DNA from 3 places in the Metabacillus indicus genome. Region 1 is predicted to be linked to each of the others. Evidence: a T-box and tRNA genes for the amino acid it is inferred to sense, from the RefSeq annotation. Region 1 holds a T-box; the other regions hold tRNA genes.
What was found. The T-box of region 1 lies ahead of tyrS (tyrosine--tRNA ligase). A T-box ahead of a tRNA ligase gene usually reads a tRNA of that ligase, here a tRNA-Tyr.

Region 2: it encodes a tRNA-Tyr, which carries the amino acid that the T-box ahead of tyrS (tyrosine--tRNA ligase) is inferred to sense. The anticodon was not compared.
Region 3: it encodes a tRNA-Tyr, which carries the amino acid that the T-box ahead of tyrS (tyrosine--tRNA ligase) is inferred to sense. The anticodon was not compared.

Annotation. Positions count from the first base shown of each region.
Region 1 is NZ_CP176757.1:3,124,104-3,128,250, reverse strand. Features, by position in the region: gene ACK1LH_RS16055 (transglycosylase domain-containing protein) at 1-1,262, opposite strand, end outside; T-box leader at 1,393-1,614, shown strand; gene tyrS (tyrosine--tRNA ligase) at 1,663-2,928, shown strand; gene yhfZ (GntR family transcriptional regulator YhfZ) at 3,076-4,002, shown strand; gene ACK1LH_RS16040 (PRD domain-containing protein) at 4,055-4,147, shown strand, end outside.
Region 2 is NZ_CP176757.1:171,920-176,066, reverse strand. Features, by position in the region: gene rocF (arginase) at 112-1,011, opposite strand; tRNA gene ACK1LH_RS01030 (tRNA-Ala) at 1,196-1,268, opposite strand; tRNA gene ACK1LH_RS01025 (tRNA-Gly) at 1,274-1,348, opposite strand; tRNA gene ACK1LH_RS01020 (tRNA-Leu) at 1,356-1,436, opposite strand; tRNA gene ACK1LH_RS01015 (tRNA-Lys) at 1,451-1,526, opposite strand; tRNA gene ACK1LH_RS01010 (tRNA-Gln) at 1,579-1,653, opposite strand; tRNA gene ACK1LH_RS01005 (tRNA-Tyr) at 1,768-1,852, opposite strand; tRNA gene ACK1LH_RS01000 (tRNA-Thr) at 1,862-1,937, opposite strand; tRNA gene ACK1LH_RS00995 (tRNA-Val) at 1,965-2,040, opposite strand; tRNA gene ACK1LH_RS00990 (tRNA-Glu) at 2,080-2,154, opposite strand; tRNA gene ACK1LH_RS00985 (tRNA-Thr) at 2,173-2,245, opposite strand; tRNA gene ACK1LH_RS00980 (tRNA-Asn) at 2,247-2,321, opposite strand; rRNA gene rrf (5S ribosomal RNA) at 2,345-2,460, opposite strand; rRNA gene ACK1LH_RS00970 (23S ribosomal RNA) at 2,588-4,147, opposite strand, start outside.
Region 3 is NZ_CP176757.1:612,996-617,142, forward strand. Features, by position in the region: rRNA gene ACK1LH_RS03170 (23S ribosomal RNA) at 1-732, shown strand, start outside; rRNA gene rrf (5S ribosomal RNA) at 862-977, shown strand; tRNA gene ACK1LH_RS03180 (tRNA-Asn) at 994-1,068, shown strand; tRNA gene ACK1LH_RS03185 (tRNA-Ser) at 1,073-1,162, shown strand; tRNA gene ACK1LH_RS03190 (tRNA-Glu) at 1,172-1,246, shown strand; tRNA gene ACK1LH_RS03195 (tRNA-Val) at 1,262-1,337, shown strand; tRNA gene ACK1LH_RS03200 (tRNA-Met) at 1,420-1,496, shown strand; tRNA gene ACK1LH_RS03205 (tRNA-Asp) at 1,500-1,575, shown strand; tRNA gene ACK1LH_RS03210 (tRNA-Phe) at 1,586-1,661, shown strand; tRNA gene ACK1LH_RS03215 (tRNA-Thr) at 1,675-1,750, shown strand; tRNA gene ACK1LH_RS03220 (tRNA-Tyr) at 1,760-1,844, shown strand; tRNA gene ACK1LH_RS03225 (tRNA-Trp) at 1,862-1,935, shown strand; tRNA gene ACK1LH_RS03230 (tRNA-His) at 1,963-2,035, shown strand; tRNA gene ACK1LH_RS03235 (tRNA-Gln) at 2,069-2,143, shown strand; tRNA gene ACK1LH_RS03240 (tRNA-Gly) at 2,202-2,276, shown strand; tRNA gene ACK1LH_RS03245 (tRNA-Cys) at 2,286-2,359, shown strand; tRNA gene ACK1LH_RS03250 (tRNA-Leu) at 2,381-2,466, shown strand; tRNA gene ACK1LH_RS03255 (tRNA-Leu) at 2,501-2,581, shown strand; gene ACK1LH_RS03260 (hypothetical protein) at 2,915-3,334, opposite strand; gene ACK1LH_RS03265 (hypothetical protein) at 3,398-4,147, opposite strand, start outside.

The DNA of each region.
Region 1 (4,147 bases):
CCGGTTTTGTTTTCGATTAACACAGCGCCTACTTCAACTGGTTCCTGAACTTGATCCTTTTTGCCTGTTTCTTTATTAATCTTGTATTCTGGTTTGCTGTTGCCGTAATATTCATAGGATTTGGCAATGGCGTTCATTTTATCGTACATCGCCTTATTGACGGTGGTATGAATCTTGTAGCCGTTTTGTCTTAGATTTCTGTCTGCCAGAGCTTTGTATTCGGCATAGAGTTCTTTATTTTGCTTTAATTCATCCAGTTTGCGGCCGTCTTTTTCCGCAAGCTGGGCAAGAATGATATCTCTTGCGCGCTCTTCAATTTCGTATGTGAGCCAAGGATATTCATCAATGGAAGAAGGTTTGGCGGCTGTTAAGCTTTTTCTAAGGTCGAATTTGCTTGCTTCCTGATATTCCTGCTGGGTAATAAAGCCTTTGTCGTGCATGCGGCGCAGAACGGTTTTCATTCTGGACGTCCCCGCATCAAGATTTTCTTTAATTTCTCCCTGGTTTGTAAAAGGTGTGTAGCCAAACGGGCTTTGCGGAAGTCCCGCTATAAATGCTGCTTGAGGGAGCGACAGGTCTTTTGCATCGACTCCGAAAATACCTTGGGCAGCTGCCTGTACTCCCGCGACATTTCTTCCTGATGCATTTCTTCCAAGATCCGCTACATTCAAGTAAGCTTCAAGAATCTCTTCTTTTTCAAAAAATCGTTCTAGTCTGAGCGCAAGCAGAATTTCCTTTGCTTTTCGGTCAAAAGAAACTTCATCGGTCAGGATCTGATTTTTGATGAGCTGCTGAGTCAGCGTGCTTCCTCCTGAACGATTAGACGAGTTGGTTGCTTCCTGAAAAAGAGCGCGCATAATCGCTTTAGGAACCACGCCGTCATGCTCGTAGAAAAATTCATCTTCTGTCGCGATTACGGCATTTTTTACATGATCAGAAATATCCGCAAGCTTTACTTCCTGCCGTTCAATATCTGCCCGGAGCTTGCCGAGGTAAACATTATCCGAAAAATAAGCCTGCGAGGTTTCTTCATAGTTGTAGATGTCTTTTTTCATTGAATTGTATGTGCGGAGAGGTTCATCTTTTACGAGAGAAGCAAAATAGCCTGCTCCTACGCCCGCACCGAAAGAAGCCGTCAGTAAACCGATTACAATAAACACAAGCACCAGGTTCCAGATGACTCCATATGTAATGTTAAACCCTTTAATTGTTCTATGTTTGTATGGCATCCATTTTCTGTACCACGTTTTAAGTTTATCCATGAGCGTATCATCCCCCTATACAATCACTTTATTATATCATATAAAAACAGTTCTTTTGTATGATCTTGTCAAATCGGGGCGGATCGTTTGACAAGTCATGCTGAGTTGTGGTAAAAAAGATTTATTATTATTTATCGCTTTGAATGGAAGAAGTAGTGAACATCTCCCTGTCCCAGAAAGCTGATGGTCGATGCAAATCAGCACAAAGATGTGTCATGAATTACCTCCAGGAGCTTCTTTTGTGAACGGCAGATCTGCCAATTAGCAGAAGACGGTTAAAGGCCGTTATCTTTTCGAGACGGGAAGCATGCTTCCCAAAGCAGGGTGGTACCGCGTATTCCACGCCCCTTCATTTATTGAAGGGGCGTTTTTGTATTTTATGAAAAAGGAGAGAAGCAAAATGAGTGAATTGCTCAAAGATCTTCAGTTTAGAGGATTAATTCAACAAATGACAGACGAAGAAGGCCTGAAAAAGGTGCTTGAAGAGGAGTCTGTTAAATTATATACAGGATTTGACCCGACAGCAGACAGCCTGCACATCGGCCATCTGCTTCCAATCTTGACGCTTCGCCGTTTCCAGCAGGCAGGACACCGTCCGATTGCCCTCGTAGGGGGAGCAACAGGAATGATTGGAGACCCGTCCGGCAAAAAAGCAGAACGTACGCTGAATACATCTGATATCGTCAAAGAATGGTCAGATAAAATTAAAAACCAGCTGTCACGTTTCCTTGATTTTGATCTTTCAGGCAAAAATCCTGCCGTACTTGCAAACAACTTCGACTGGATCGGCTCTATGGATCTCATTACGTTCCTAAGAGACGTTGGCAAAAACTTCGGCATCAACTACATGCTTGCTAAAGATACGGTTGCATCAAGAATCGAATCCGGCATCTCATACACAGAATTCAGCTACATGATTCTGCAATCATACGACTTCCTGAACCTATACAGAGAAGAAGGCTGCAGACTTCAGGTTGGAGGAAGCGATCAGTGGGGCAACATTACAGCAGGTCTTGAGCTGATCCGCAAATCAGAAGAGAATGCAAAAGCATTCGGTCTAACTGTACCGCTTGTGACAAAATCAGACGGCACAAAATTCGGCAAAACAGAAGGCGGCGCGATCTGGCTTGATAAGGAAAAGACAACGCCTTACGAGTTCTACCAGTTCTGGATCAACACAGACGACCGCGACGTTATGAAATACATTAAGTTCTTTACGTTCATGTCACACGCGGAAATTGAAGCTCTTGAGCAGGAGCTTGTGAGCTCTCCGGAAAAACGTGCAGCTCAAAAAGCACTCGCTGAAGAAATGACAAAGCTTGTGCATGGAGAAAAATCTCTTGATCAGGCCATCAAGATTTCACAGGCGCTGTTCAGCGGCAACATCAAAGAACTGACGGGCGACGAAATTGAACAGGGCTTCAAAGACGTTCCTGCCTTTACAGTAGAAGAGGACGAAATCGGCTTGATTGACCTTTTAGTCAATGCCAAAATCTCTCCTTCAAAGCGTCAGGCGAGAGAAGACGTATCAAACGGAGCGGTTTACATTAACGGCGAACGCGTTCAGGAAACAGACAAAGTTCTTGGAGCCGAAGACCGCATTGACGACAAGTTTACCGTGATCCGCAGAGGGAAGAAGAAGTACACGCTGATTCAGTACAAATAAAGCGAATAACAAAAGCGCATTGATCTTTAGTTGATCGATGTGCTTTTTCGTTTCGTTAAATATCAGAAAAATCAATCTTGTAAACGGTTAAAAATTGTGGTAAGTTTGCATCAATGAAAATACAAATAATTGTACAAGAGTGGTGCTATGGAAATTTTTGAATCTCTTCTTTCTAAGAAAGGGCTTATTTTACAGAGAATTGCTGAAGATTTACTGTTTATTGATGTAAATGACAGAATTCCCAAGGTAGGCGATTTATCAGAAAAATATAATGTAGGAAGGGGGACTGTACAGACAGCCCTAAAATATCTTGAACAAAGCGGAAGTATTACTTTAGAAGCAAAAGGTCATATGGGTACATTTCTTCGCAGTAAAAACATTCCTGCTCTCTTTAAATTTTGCGGAGCTGAACGAATGACTGGGGTGATGCCGCTTCCCTATTCTAAAAAGTATGAAGGAATAGCAACTGGACTAAGTTCTCAGTTTGAAAAAAATCATCTCAGTTTAAGCATTGCATTCATGAGAGGGGCGAGACTGAGAATTGATGAAGTCAGTAAAGGCAGGTACGATTTTGCCCTTGTATCAAAATTTTCAGCAACTGAAGCCATTAGACGGAATCCAGATTTATCAATTGCACTGTCATTTGGACCGAGCACGTATGTGTCAAAACACGCCGTCTTTTTTTCAGAAAAAAATAACTTTGAAATCAAAGATGGTATGAAGATAGGAATTGATTACAACTCTACTGATCAACAGCTTTTAGTGAAAGCTGAGGCAGATCAGCTGGACATTGAATTTGTTGAACTTAATTACATGCATCTGCTCCAGCATCTTAAAGCAGGAACAATTGATGCTACTGTTTGGAATATTGATGAGATTGACAGCGAATTATATCACATGATGCCGTTAGTATCTGAATTTTCTATAAAAGAAGAGCAGAATATTGGAGAAGCTGTTTGTGTTATTCGGAAAGAAAACAAAAAGGCAGAGTACATTCTTAAGCATTTAAACTTAAATGAGGTTAAAACAATTCAAAGGATGGTTGTAAAAGGGGAGTTTATTCCTAAATATTAAGGAATCCCTTTTATGTTCAAAATACAAATTATTGTACATTGGGGTGGAGCCTATGAAAGAGCTTTATGAAAGACTCGAAGTATTGCAAACCGGAGATGCCATTACTAGCCATGCACAAAGAATTTGCCATAAAACAATCCAAGCT
Region 2 (4,147 bases), 1.2 Mb from region 1:
AGGTGTCCTGTAGATGGCTTTTGAGGAGGTTTATCTTAAATCTATCTTAAAAGAATCCCGTAAAAATGGAAAGGGCATAGCCTCAATCGGCTATGCCTTTTGTACCCGTTATTATTTGAGCTTCTCTCCGAATAAAGAGCCCATTAAAGCAACAGCAACTGTTGCGGTTTTATTTTTTTCATCAAGAATCGGATTTACTTCAACAAACTCTGCTGATGTGATAATCTCTGATTCTGCAAGCATTTCCATGGCAAGATGGCTTTCCCTGTAGCTGATGCCGCCAATAACAGGTGTTCCGACACCAGGTGCATCATGAGGGTCAAGTCCGTCAAGATCCAATGATAGATGAACTCCATCCGTACGTTCCTTCAAATACTCGATGGTTTCCTCCATCACCTTCGTCATACCAAGGCGGTCAATTTCATGCATGGTATATACTTTGATTCCCTTTTCCTTAATCAGCTCTTTCTCACCCTGATCAAGCGACCTGGCACCTATAATCACAATGTTCTCAGGCTTTACTTTAGGTGTGTAGCCTCCAATTCTCGTGAGTGCCTCATCACCGATTCCAATGCTGACAGCAAGAGGCATACCATGAATATTGCCTGATGGTGACGTTTCTCCAGTGTTTAAATCGCCATGGGCATCGTACCAGATGACTCCGAGATTCTCATAGTGCTTTGACACCCCTGCAAGCGTCCCGATTGCAATGCTGTGGTCTCCGCCGAAAACAAGTGGAAAAGAACCCGATTTGATCGCTTCATCCACCTGATCTGAAAGCTTCACACTGGCCTCTGACACCGCTTTCAAATTTCTCAGGTTATTGGCTGCTTCTTCTTCTCTGTTCGCACGACCAATCTCAATATCGCCCTTATCTTCAATCTTATAGCTGAGCCCTTCTAATCTCTCAACAACACCGGCATATCGAATCGCACTCGGCCCCATATCGACACCGCGGCGCATTTGTCCAAGATCCATTGGTACTCCAATAATTGATATTCTTTCTTTCATCTCAATCATCCCCCTTATTAGAAGCCTGTGCCTCTATTGTACGTTCAAAAAGGGAGATGACTCAACTCGACAAAATTATGTATATATATACAGAGTTTTCTGTTAAATAAATGACTCAATAACTCCTCCGAACCATTTTTGGAAAACAAAAAAACCTAAGACCATATAGTCTTAGGTTTAAAGATGGAGCCTAGCGGGATCGAACCGCTGACCTCCTGCGTGCAAGGCAGGCGCTCTCCCAGCTGAGCTAAGGCCCCGAATATGGAGCGGAAGACGGGATTCGAACCCGCGACCCCCACCTTGGCAAGGTGGTGTTCTACCACTGAACTACTTCCGCAACATCATGCGGGTGAAGGGACTCGAACCCCCACGTCAAAGACACTAGATCCTAAGTCTAGCGCGTCTGCCAATTCCGCCACACCCGCATATTAAGGAAAAATGGTGTGCCATGAAGGACTCGAACCTTCGACCCTCTGATTAAAAGTCAGATGCTCTACCGACTGAGCTAATGGCACATAAATGAATTCAGTCTTAAGATCCTGCGCAGACACACAGTTCAAAAGAAAATGGCTGGGCTAGCTGGATTCGAACCAGCGCATGACGGAGTCAAAGTCCGTTGCCTTACCGCTTGGCTATAGCCCAATGAAAGTATGTAATTTATAAAATTGGAATTGACCGTAAAAAGGTTTATGTTAACTAACCTTATTATTTACAGTCCAGACAAAAACTATTCAATTCCAGCTTGTCTAAATAAAATGGTGGAGGGGGACGGATTCGAACCGCCGAACCCGGAGGGAGCGGATTTACAGTCCGCCGCGTTTAGCCACTTCGCTACCCCTCCACATTTCAGTGGTGCCGGCGAGAGGACTTGAACCCCCAACCTACTGATTACAAGTCAGTTGCTCTACCAATTGAGCTACACCGGCATTTGAAGTAAGATTATTTAATTCTTATGGTGGAGGATGACGGGCTCGAACCGCCGACCCTCTGCTTGTAAGGCAGATGCTCTCCCAGCTGAGCTAATCCTCCAGAAGAAAAGAATGTTTAGTATTTCACATAAAAAAACAATGGTGACCCGTACGGGATTCGAACCCGTGTTACCGCCGTGAAAGGGCGGTGTCTTAACCGCTTGACCAACGGGCCAGTTGAAGTTGTAATGTAAGCTCCCAACCGGGCTTGAACCGATGACCTCTTCCTTACCATGGAAGTGCTCTACCGACTGAGCTATGGAAGCATGGCTCCGCAGGTAGGACTCGAACCTACGACCGATCGGTTAACAGCCGATAGCTCTACCACTGAGCTACTGCGGAATAATATAATGATTTGTTCACAAGCCTGGCAACGTCCTACTCTCACAGGGGGAAACCCCCAACTACCATCGGCGCTAAAGAGCTTAACTTCCGTGTTCGGCATGGGAACGGGTGTGACCTCTTTGCCATCATCACCAGACATAGTGACAAAAATTATTATACTATGAAATCCGAAGATTTCAAGCTTTTTTTGAAAGAAGTTATTCTTTCAAAACTGAATAACGTTTGATAACAAGATTCACGTGCAACTTACGCTTAGTTAGACTGTGGTTAAGTCCTCGAACGATTAGTATCTGTCAGCTCCACACGTCACCGCGCTTCCACCTCAGACCTATCAACCTGATCATCTTTCAGGGTTCTTACTCACAAATGTGATGGGAAATCTCATCTTGAGGGGGGCTTCATGCTTAGATGCTTTCAGCACTTATCCCTTCCGCACATAGCTACCCAGCGATGCCTTTGGCAAGACAACTGGTACACCAGCGGTGCGTCCATCCCGGTCCTCTCGTACTAAGGACAGCTCCTCTCAAATTTCCTGCGCCCACGACGGATAGGGACCGAACTGTCTCACGACGTTCTGAACCCAGCTCGCGTACCGCTTTAATGGGCGAACAGCCCAACCCTTGGGACCGACTACAGCCCCAGGATGCGATGAGCCGACATCGAGGTGCCAAACCTCCCCGTCGATGTGGACTCTTGGGGGAGATAAGCCTGTTATCCCCGGGGTAGCTTTTATCCGTTGAGCGATGGCCCTTCCATGCGGAACCACCGGATCACTAAGCCCGACTTTCGTCCCTGCTCGACTTGTAGGTCTCGCAGTCAAGCTCCCTTGTGCCTTTACACTCTGCGAATGATTTCCAACCATTCTGAGGGAACCTTTGGGCGCCTCCGTTACATTTTAGGAGGCGACCGCCCCAGTCAAACTGCCCGCCTGACACTGTCTCCCAGCCCGGTAAGGGCTGCGGGTTAGAATTTCAATACAGCAAGGGTAGTATCCCACCAATGCCTCCACCGAAGCTTGCGCTCCGGCTTCCAAGGCTCCTACCTATCCTGTACAAGCTGTACCAAAATTCAATATCAGGCTGCAGTAAAGCTCCACGGGGTCTTTCCGTCCTGTCGCGGGTAACCTGCATCTTCACAGGTACTATAATTTCACCGAGTCTCTCGTTGAGACAGTGCCCAGATCGTTACGCCTTTCGTGCGGGTCGGAACTTACCCGACAAGGAATTTCGCTACCTTAGGACCGTTATAGTTACGGCCGCCGTTTACTGGGGCTTCGGTTCAAAGCTTCGCTTGCGCTAACCTCTCCCCTTAACCTTCCAGCACCGGGCAGGCGTCAGCCCCTATACTTCGCCTTGCGGCTTCGCAGAGACCTGTGTTTTTGCTAAACAGTCGCCTGGGCCTATTCACTGCGGCTTTTCAGGGCTATTCACCCTAAAAAGCACCCCTTCTCCCGAAGTTACGGGGTCATTTTGCCGAGTTCCTTAACGAGAGTTCTCTCGCTCACCTTAGGATTCTCTCCTCGCCTACCTGTGTCGGTTTGCGGTACGGGCACCTCTCACCTCGCTAGAGGCTTTTCTTGGCAGTGTGGAATCAGGAACTTCGGTACTAAATTTCCCTCGCCATCACAGCTCAGCCTTATATGGGAAGCGGATTTGCCTACTTCCCGGCCTAACTGCTTGGACGCGCATATCCAACAGCGCGCTTGCCCTATCCTCCTGCGTCCCCCCATTGCTCAAATGGTGAGGAGGTGGTACAGGAATATCAACCTGTTGTCCATCGCCTACGCCTTTCGGCCTCGGCTTAGGTCCCGACTAACCCTGAGC
Region 3 (4,147 bases), 1.6 Mb from region 1:
GGGATACTACCCTTGCTGTATTGAAATTCTAACCCGCAGCCCTTACCGGGCTGGGAGACAGTGTCAGGCGGGCAGTTTGACTGGGGCGGTCGCCTCCTAAAATGTAACGGAGGCGCCCAAAGGTTCCCTCAGAATGGTTGGAAATCATTCGCAGAGTGTAAAGGCACAAGGGAGCTTGACTGCGAGACCTACAAGTCGAGCAGGGACGAAAGTCGGGCTTAGTGATCCGGTGGTTCCGCATGGAAGGGCCATCGCTCAACGGATAAAAGCTACCCCGGGGATAACAGGCTTATCTCCCCCAAGAGTCCACATCGACGGGGAGGTTTGGCACCTCGATGTCGGCTCATCGCATCCTGGGGCTGTAGTCGGTCCCAAGGGTTGGGCTGTTCGCCCATTAAAGCGGTACGCGAGCTGGGTTCAGAACGTCGTGAGACAGTTCGGTCCCTATCCGTCGTGGGCGCAGGAAATTTGAGAGGAGCTGTCCTTAGTACGAGAGGACCGGGATGGACGCACCGCTGGTGTACCAGTTGTCTTGCCAAAGGCATCGCTGGGTAGCTATGTGCGGAAGGGATAAGTGCTGAAAGCATCTAAGCATGAAGCCCCCCTCAAGATGAGATTTCCCATCACATTTGTGAGTAAGAACCCTGAAAGATGATCAGGTTGATAGGTCTGAGGTGGAAGCGCGGTGACGTGTGGAGCTGACAGATACTAATCGTTCGAGGACTTAACCACAGTCTAACTAAGTGTAAGTTGCATGTGAATCTTGTTATCAAACGTTATTCAGTTTTGAAAGAATAACTTCTTTCAAAAAAAAAGCTTGAAATCTTCGGATTTCATAGTATAATAATTTTTGTCACTATGTCTGGTGATGATGGCAAAGAGGTCACACCCGTTCCCATGCCGAACACGGAAGTTAAGCTCTTTAGCGCCGATGGTAGTTGGGGGTTTCCCCCTGTGAGAGTAGGACGTTGCCAGGCTGGTGAAAATTATTATTCCGCAGTAGCTCAGTGGTAGAGCTATCGGCTGTTAACCGATCGGTCGTAGGTTCGAGTCCTACCTGCGGAGCCATTTTGGAGAGCTGTCCGAGTGGCCGAAGGAGCACGATTGGAAATCGTGTAGGCGGTAACCCGTCTCAAGGGTTCGAATCCCTTGCTCTCCGCCACAACTTTATGGCCCGTTGGTCAAGCGGTTAAGACACCGCCCTTTCACGGCGGTAACACGGGTTCGAATCCCGTACGGGTCACCAACATATTTTCACTGCGGAGGATTAGCTCAGCTGGGAGAGCATCTGCCTTACAAGCAGAGGGTCGGCGGTTCGAGCCCGTCATCCTCCACCATGAAAATTTAAAGCAGCAGCGTAACGGTCAAGCAGGTTTAACACCAACTTATCGGGACGAAAAAGAATTACCTTATTATTATCGCGGGGTGGAGCAGTCTGGTAGCTCGTCGGGCTCATAACCCGAAGGTCGCAGGTTCAAATCCTGTCCCCGCAACCAAATGGTCCCGTGGTGTAGCGGTTAACATGCCTGCCTGTCACGCAGGAGATCGCCGGTTCGATCCCGGTCGGGACCGCCATTTTTATAAAGGCTTGGTAGCTCAGTCGGTAGAGCAAAGGACTGAAAATCCTTGTGTCGGCGGTTCGATTCCGTCCCAAGCCACCATTTACACTTATATGCCGGTGTAGCTCAATTGGTAGAGCAACTGACTTGTAATCAGTAGGTTGGGGGTTCAAGTCCTCTTGCCGGCACCACTGAAATGTGGAGGGGTAGCGAAGTGGCTAAACGCGGCGGACTGTAAATCCGCTCCCTCAGGGTTCGGCGGTTCGAATCCGTCCCCCTCCACCATTTTTAAAAAAGAATACAGGGGTATAGTTTAAAGGTAGAACAGAGGTCTCCAAAACCTCCGGTGTGGGTTCGAGTCCTACTACCCCTGCCAATTTAATTAATCTTATATAGTATAATGGCGGCTGTGGCGAAGTGGTTAACGCACCAGATTGTGGCTCTGGCATTCGTGGGTTCGATTCCCATCAGTCGCCCCTTTTTACTTAATAGGGTTTTTATTTTTGTTTTGGGCTATAGCCAAGCGGTAAGGCAACGGACTTTGACTCCGTCATGCGCTGGTTCGAATCCAGCTAGCCCAGCCATTTTCACTTTAACAGTCATCTTTGTGCACCAGCTGCATAAGATACAATTACGGCGAATGCGGAAGTAGTTCAGTGGTAGAACACCACCTTGCCAAGGTGGGGGTCGCGGGTTCGAATCCCGTCTTCCGCTCCAGAATCTTAAGGCGGCATAGCCAAGTGGTAAGGCAGAGGTCTGCAAAACCTTTATCCCCGGTTCAAATCCGGGTGTCGCCTCCAATTTTTATGAACTCACCCTTAGCCGGGGTGGCGGAACTGGCAGACGCACAGGACTTAAAATCCTGCGGTAGGTGACTACCGTACCGGTTCGATTCCGGTCCTCGGCATCAACCAGTATCCAGTTCAAAAAATGATCAATTTGCCGGTGTGGCGGAATTGGCAGACGCGCACGACTCAAAATCGTGTTCCTCTGGAGTGTCGGTTCGACCCCGACCACCGGTATCTAAAATAGCTATAGAAATCAAGACTTCAACGGTTATGTTGAAGTCTTTTTTTTGCGTTTATTTTCGCGACATAAATAATATAATATCGTGTGCGTAAGAGGTTGGTGTGGGTAGAAGAGAAAAACTTTCAGATGAAGAAGCACGAATTATTAAAAAGAAAATTACGGATGATTAAGCTTACGAATTTTTCTTCAAAGATTGTTATTTGAGAAATTTAAAATAAAAAAGGACCTTAGTGGTCCTTTAGCTCCTTCACTAAAGCTATTTGAAGAAGATTATATATTATGGTAATAGAATAGAGCTGTTTACTCCTATTTTCATACCCAAAACCCTATAGTTTTATTGAAATATTTGGAAATGATAGTAAAGCAAAGACAACTACAATTAAAACAGGTAGGTAGAATATTAAAAGTGTCTTTGAAATGATAGCTTTAAACCAATTACCTGTTTTCCCTTCAAAAGGTTTTGTGCTCATCGAAAAATTTATTTCCGTTTCTTTTAGAGTAACAGCATGTTCATACAGCTTCCTAAATAACCACTCTTGATGAATAAAAAATCCATCCAATAACCAAAAGAAGAATACAGGTACCAATGCTAAAATAATATACTTCGTATTCATTTCATCAATATTAGCGAAAGCAAGTAATCCAACTACTAGGGTAACCGTCCAACCTTTTAATAAAAATGAATTAGATGCCATACGCGTTATTACATTTTGGATCATTTCAAGATAACGTATTTTGCTTTCCATACAACATTCCTCCTACTGATAAACAAGTTAATGATTCAGTACTTTTCTTTAGAAAATACTCAATTAAATCTTGACTTGAATATCAATTAAATCATGTTTTTCATACAAAACATCTAAGGCATGTGAATCACCATTCGGATTATAAGCCTTTTCCCATTCTTGAAGGTCATTTTGAGATATTTCACAAAGATGTCCTATATCCAGCTTATACTTTATGTCTAATACTTGAGCATGTTTAAGATAATACCCTTTTTTTATTAAACCGAATCTAATAGGGTCCTTTTTTCTGATAGATTGTGTCATAGCTAATTCATAATAAATCCAAGGAGATTTTGTTTGTTTAATCACCTCGTTTGTTACAATGGAATTTGGAGTATTTAAAAAAAGGACACATTCAGTTTTATCTATCATCTTAGTTAGTGCCGTTGACAGCATCATATAAACATGGCTTGTTGAAAAATTTCTTTTTTCATAATTGTAAGTATTGCTGTCTTTATTTTTACAATAAATGTCATCTATTTTTTTTAGAAGGTTTGCAGCATATCCCCACACACAAGAATCAATGAAAACTGTTAAACCGAATTTTTCATATAGCCAACCAGCCACTGCAATAGCTTTCTCTTTATCTGCATGAGAGTGAGAAATAAAAACATCAGCATTTATTTCTGGAAACCAATCGTTTTGCATCTTTGTTCCATCTATGCTTCCATCACTGAGCAAAAAGCTATCAAATTCTTTTTCTATATGTTCTTTATTCTCTTCTAAAATAGTGTTACCTATATTACTATAAGAAAGAAACTCGCTATTCATCTT